Regions from separate parts of the Bacillus sp. NP247 genome, predicted to be linked through region 1. Evidence: riboswitches for the same ligand, from Rfam matches in the RefSeq annotation. Region 1 holds a riboswitch; the other holds the start of a gene.
The links. Region 1 has a riboswitch for S-adenosylmethionine ahead of KPL75_RS04025 (amino acid ABC transporter permease). Riboswitches for the same ligand answer to the same signal wherever they lie in the genome.

Region 1 (3,355 bases):
GAAGTCCCAACTTTCACTACTTTTTCATTTGTTTTTTCACTTGATACATTAGAACCACATGCAGACAAAGCTCCAACTGATAGTGTTAATGCTATTGTTAGTAATAATGACGATTTTCTCATAACTCTTCCTCCTAAATAACGAAATGATTTCCTTCTTCAGATGCATTTAATTGTCGTAAAAACTTTTTCGTACGTTCATTTTTGGGATTCCGAAAAATTTCTTCTGGTGTTCCCTGCTCTACGACAATGCCATCAGCCATAAATATAATGCGATCTGCCACCTCTTTCGCAAAATTCATTTCATGTGTAACAATAACCATCGTTATATGTTGCCTTGCCAAATCTTTAATAACTTGTAGTACTTCATTAACTAATTCTGGATCAAGCGCAGAAGTCGGTTCATCAAATAGTAATACAGCAGGATTTAAAGCCATTGCTCTAGCTATCCCAATTCTTTGCTGTTGCCCACCTGATAACATTGTCGGATAAAAATTTTCTTTATCAGCTAAGCCTACTTGCTTTAATATTTCTCTCGCTATTCTCTTTGCCTCTTCGTCACTCTTTTTCTGCACAACCGTTAATGGTGTTGTAATATTTTGCAACGCTGTTTTATTTTTAAATAAATTATAGTTTTGAAAAACCATTGCTGTTTTTTTGCGTAATTTTATTATTTCTTTTTGATAAAGTTTTTTCGTATGAATCTCTAAATCTTCAATTCTAATACTGCCATCATCCGGTTGTTCTAATAAATTTAAACATCGTAGTAATGTCGATTTCCCTGAACCAGAAGGTCCAATGATTACTACCACTTCCCCTTTTTTGACAGTAAGTGAAATTCCTTTCAGCACTTCATTATGTTTGTAAGACTTATACAAATCTTTTAGCTCAATCACATATATCACCTCATTTCTCTTATAAATACGGTGCATCAAGTTTCTTCTCCAACTTTTTCTGTCCCCAGCTAATTACGATTGTAATAATCCAATACACAATCGCTACCGCTAAATAACTTTCCATATAACGATAGGATTGTGCCGCTAGCATTTTCGCTTGTGCTAAAATTTCAGCCACCCCAAGTGCAAAAGATAGTGAAGATTCTTTTAACAATCCGACAAAATTATTTCCAAGTGATGGTACAGCTACACGAATAGCCTGTGGAAAAATAATTTGTCGCATTGCTTGTGCCTTTGTCATTCCAACTGATAAACAAGCATCCATTTGCCCTGATTCCACAGCATTTAATGAACCTCGAATTATCTCTGACAAATAAGCAGCATTATTTAAACTGAGACCAATTAAAGTTGCTTGCATAGCTGTAAGTACTGTAAAAGCCGGAGATATTTGTGGCAATCCGAAATACAACACAAACAATTGAACTAATAACGGTGTCCCTCTAAAGAAAGAGATATACACCCTTGCAATTGGATATAAAAATTTCGTTTTGTTTTTTGTAATGATCGCCAAGCCAATCCCTATAAAGAAAGAAATAATCATTGAAACTACAGTAATCCCTAAAGTTATGTATACATATTTAAATAATTGCGGAAAACTTTCTAAAAAATACGTTACATCAAATTTCACTCTATCCCCCTCTCTAAACAAAAAACTCTTCTTACACATATAAGAAGAGTTGAATGTTAATCCATTTCCCCCATCTTTCAAACGCCTCATACGTTTGCTGGAATTAGCACAGTACTTTTGTAGCCTGTTGCTGAGATTTCACCGGGCCAGTCCCTCCATCTCTCTCGATAAAAAAACTAATAAATTTTTCCATTTATTTAGTTGTTATTATGAAGAATACAGCCAAATTAAAACAATGTCAATAGGAAAACTAAGAATTAAATTTATACTTATTTCGTACATACAAACAATATGCCATCAAAATTACTAATCTTAATACAGTGAAACTTTTCCTCACTCATTATTAAAATACAGGATAAACTGCACACAAAAAGCCATCACCTCTAATAAACTTAGAAATAATGGCTTCCAATCTTTTATTCTTATAACTTATGATATTTATTTCATCTTATGTACTTCAGCAACTAACTTTCCGCCTTGTATGCCCATATAAAGCTTAACAGGAGCATCATTCGTATTTTCAAATACTAAGTCTAAATATGGATAAGCAATTGTAGCATCTCTTCCCTGCGGGACATAACCTACTGTTTTAGAATGTGTAGTTCTATCTACCATTTTCAAACCAGCTTGATCTGCTGCATTGTATAGCGTTGATGATGTTTGACAAACACCACCACCATAACCATCTACTAATTTACCATCCACAATTTCTTTTCCTAGTTGGTACCCTTTATCTGGTGTTGTATCACCGATTAATGCATTGAAAGAGAAACGGTCTCCCTTCGCTAAAACAACCCCATTTATGCTCGCCGCAGACAAACGAATATTTTCAACTCTACCACCTGCTGAGCCACCTAAATTCGTTTCATATCTACCAATTACAGTACCACTTCCTTGAGCATCACTAAGTGTTGCAACCGGTTTTTTCTCCACAATTGGTAACTGATAAGAAGAATCCCACATACCTACATTTAATAATTTAGCCACTAATTCTTTTTCCATTAACTCATAAGCAGGCTTTCCTTCTTGCCACGTTCCATCAGGTGCCAAACGTGAAGGTACCATCTTTTTATCGACACTTTTACCAACTTCACTAGCAACCTTCGTTACCGCTGCTTTGAATTTTGCCTCATCTTCAAAATAACCTAAACTCGATAAGTCTATTTTTTTCACTTCAGTACCAGTACGCCCATCCACTAAGCTAATTGAATCCTGTACATCAGCCTTAGCCTCTACAACGTTCCCGCCAATATCACTTACTAATGCCACATCACTTACTTTTGTACCACAACCACTTACTACAGCTACGCATAGCACCCCTACTAATATACCCTTTATTTTTCGGAACAATATACTCTCTCCTTTTCCCCAACACTATTTCTTATGTATTATTTCATTTTATGTATGTTTTGTTACAATCATTTTACAATATATTTAGAAAATGTTACAAGTTGTTTTTTACTCTATTAAAATTACTCTTTTCTTTTGTAAATGTCTATACATATTTATATAAAAATTTTAGTTTGATAGAATTGTAACCTTTATGTAACCTTAACCCTTTTATCCAGTATATACCATCAATCGAAATAAATACAAATGTAAAAACTCCATATTCTTATTTATAAAGAAAAATCCTGTAAACATAATTAGGTATTTGCCGTGCCACTACTCCGCTTTTGCTCATACATTATGATGAATTTAACCTATTATAAAGAAATGGAGGATGTTTTTATGTATCCCTACAATCCTTATGATCCATATAACCAATATGG
Region 2 (3,355 bases), 750 kb from region 1:
TGCTTTGTCGCTTCATACACTTCTTCAATTAACGCTATATCGTAAATTGGCTGAGTTAAGAAATACTCCGCTCCAGCATCTATTTTTCGCTCCATTCGCTTAACCGCTGCTTTTAAATGCCTTACATGCGGATTAAAGGCGCCTCCCACTGAAAACCTTGTTGCTGGACCAATTGATTTTCCTAAAATGGAACGCCCATCGTTCATTTCTTTAATCATTTTAATGAGCTCAATAGAGGACAAATCATATACAGAAGTTGCACCTGGAAAATCACCAACACGCGCTGGATCACCAGTTAAAGCTAGCACTTCCTCCATACCTAACACTGATAACCCTAGCAAATGAGATTGTAATCCAATGACGTTATGGTCTCTACACGTTAAATGCGTCAATACTGGAATATCGTGCTTCGTTAATAATGCACCCATAGCCATATTAGAAACGCGAGGCGATGCCAATGAATTATCTGCTAGAGTAATAGCATCCGCTCCAGCCCTTTTCAGTGCTCTTGCCCCTTCAAAAAAACGCTGCGTGTCTAACGTTTTCGGTGGATCTAATTCCACTACAACTGTCGTTTGTTTCTTTGCCTTTTCTGCGAGAGTAACATGAGCTCTCGAACGCTTCTCATGTGTATGGACCACTTTAGGCCTTTGAATCGTCTCTTTTGCTATTACAGGTGCAACATTTGCAATAGCACGTTTCATTCCTTCAATATGTTCCGGGGTAGTACCACAACAACCACCTAATAAACGAATACCTTGTTCAATAAAGTTTGGTGTCATCTCTTCAAAATACGCTGGACTTCCCTCATATACGTAGCGCCCCTCCACATAATTTGGGAGACCTGCATTCGGATATGCTGATAAATAGCCATTTTGAGGAATCGATATCATTTTGAAAGCTTCCGTCATATGAAGTGGCCCTAGTTGACAGTTCAATCCAACAACATTGGCACCGTAATCTAAAAGCTGTTTTAATATTTCATTGACATCATTCCCATTTTGAGTCGTACCTGCCTCATGTAACGCTAACTGAGCAACAATCGGAATATTCGTTTGTTTACGCAACACTTTAACGGCATGCAATAATTCAAATTCATCATAAAAAGTTTCTAATAGTAATCCATCAACCTGTTCTTCTAGTAAAGCACCTGCCTGTTCAAGTAGCATAAATTCTCTCTCTATATCAGTCGTTGTAACAGCACCAATATGTTTCATACCTCCAATTGTCCCTAAAATTGCATTCCGCTCTGTTATTGATGCTTTCGCAATATTCACTGCCGCTTTATTAATTTGGGCGACTTGATTTTCTAGACCATACATGCGGAGTTTCGCTTCATTCGCACCATACGTATTCGTTTGAATAACATCCGCTCCAGCAGCTACATATTGTTTATGGATCGATATAATTAAGTCTGGATCAGACAAATTCAATTCTTCAAAACTACTTTGTAAACCATGTGAATGTAATAAAGTTCCAACTGCTCCATCACCTATTACAATTCCTTTTGATAATAAATCTAGTAATTTCACGAATCTCCCTCATTTCTATCAATATAAAAACCCCCTCTTCACTTTGAAGAGGGGGACATAATTGTTCCTCCTCTTATTATGCAAAACACACGTTTTGCAGGTTTTAGCACCGTTTCAAACATTTAGTTTGAAGGTTGCCGGGTTTCACAGGGCCTTTCCCTCCACCGCTCTCAATAAGAGTTTGTCTTTATTATTTTATTTATGTAGTTAAAAGGAAATACGTTCCCCTTTTAACAATGTTTGTTAATTTTTTATAAATTTAGCATGCACTAAAATAAAAGTCAATGACACTTGCGGAAAAATAAAAATTATTTAAAATAAAGTTGCAATTCAATTATCTTTTGTTGTAAAGTTAAAAACATAATAAAAATTTCATACGAACATTCTTATCTAGAGAGGTAGAGGGACTGGCCCTATGACGCCTCAGCAACCATTAACATTCATTCGTTAATAAGGTGCTAATTCCAGCAAATTGTGAAAGATTTGACAGATGAGAAGAAGACTCTATTCAATCCGAAAGCCTTCTTCTTAGAAGGCTTTTTTTATTTTAAATTCACTTAGTCTTTCACTTTAAAAGGGGGAATTTTCACATGTCAACAATCGAAACAAAACTAGCACAAATCGGGAACCGTAGCGAAGCTACAACAGGAACTGTTAATCCACCTGTTTATTTCTCAACTGCTTATCGTCACGAAGGAATTGGTAAATCTACTGGCTTTGACTATTCAAGAACTGGAAATCCGACTCGCGGTCTTTTAGAACAGGCAATTGCAGATTTAGAAAGCGGTGAGCAAGGGTATGCCTGTAGCTCAGGAATGGCCGCTGTTCTCCTTGTCCTTTCACTATTCCGTTCCGGAGATGAACTTATCGTATCTGAAGACTTATACGGAGGAACATATCGTCTATTTTCCGAACATGAAGACAAGTGGAATATTCGATGTAGATACGTAGATACACAATCTATTAAACAAATTGAGCAAGCAATCACATCTCAAACGAAGGCTATTTTCATAGAAACACCGACTAATCCATTAATGCAAGTAACTGATATCGTAAGTGTAGCAAGTGTAGCGAAAAGGCACGGACTACTTCTTATTGTAGACAACACGTTCTATACACCTTATATACAGCAACCATTAACAGAAGGTGCAAATATCGTCCTTCATAGCGCAACTAAATATTTAGGCGGACATAACGATGTACTAAGCGGACTTGTCGTTGCGAAAGGGAAATCTCTTTGCGAGGAGCTTGCTCATTATCATAATGCCTCTGGTGCTGTCTTAAGCCCGTTTGATTCATGGCTATTAATTCGAGGGATGAAAACTTTAGCACTTCGCATGAAACAGCATGAAGAAAACGCTCATGCAATTGTTGCTTATTTAAATGATGAAGATGGTGTGACAGATGTATTTTATCCAGGAAGAGGTGGTATGATTTCATTTCGCCTTCAAGATGAAACTTGGATTAATCCTTTCTTACAATCTTTATCCTTAATTACATTTGCTGAAAGTCTTGGCGGCGTCGAAAGTTTAATGACTTATCCAGCAACGCAAACTCATGCCGATATTCCAGAAGATATTCGAACAGCACGCGGTGTGTGTAATCGTCTTCTCCGTTTTTCAGTCGGCATCGAAAATAGCAATGATTTAATTCAAGACTTAAAGCAAGCAATTAAACTTGTAAAAGAAGGTGTAAGAATATGAGCTATTCCATAGATACGCTTTTACTGCATAATCAATACAAGCATGACTCACACACAGGAGCTGTTAACGTTCCCATCTATAACACATCAACATTTCATCAGTTTGATGTAGATGCTTTCG

Region 2: it holds a riboswitch for S-adenosylmethionine, as region 1 does, so the genes downstream of both, metI (cystathionine gamma-synthase/O-acetylhomoserine thiolyase) here and KPL75_RS04025 (amino acid ABC transporter permease) in region 1, are expected to answer to the same signal.

What each region holds. Positions count from the first base shown of each region.
Region 1 is NZ_CP076653.1:762,919-766,273, forward strand. Features, by position in the region: gene KPL75_RS04015 (amino acid ABC transporter substrate-binding protein) at 1-122, opposite strand, end outside; gene KPL75_RS04020 (amino acid ABC transporter ATP-binding protein) at 134-895, opposite strand; gene KPL75_RS04025 (amino acid ABC transporter permease) at 915-1,583, opposite strand; SAM riboswitch class I at 1,651-1,757, opposite strand; gene KPL75_RS04030 (VanW family protein) at 2,022-2,933, opposite strand; gene KPL75_RS04035 (hypothetical protein) at 3,315-3,355, shown strand, end outside.
Region 2 is NZ_CP076653.1:1,514,694-1,518,048, forward strand. Features, by position in the region: gene KPL75_RS07985 (bifunctional homocysteine S-methyltransferase/methylenetetrahydrofolate reductase) at 1-1,532, opposite strand, end outside; SAM riboswitch class I at 1,603-1,712, opposite strand; SAM riboswitch class I at 1,916-2,029, shown strand; gene metI (cystathionine gamma-synthase/O-acetylhomoserine thiolyase) at 2,123-3,235, shown strand; gene metC (cystathionine beta-lyase) at 3,232-3,355, shown strand, end outside.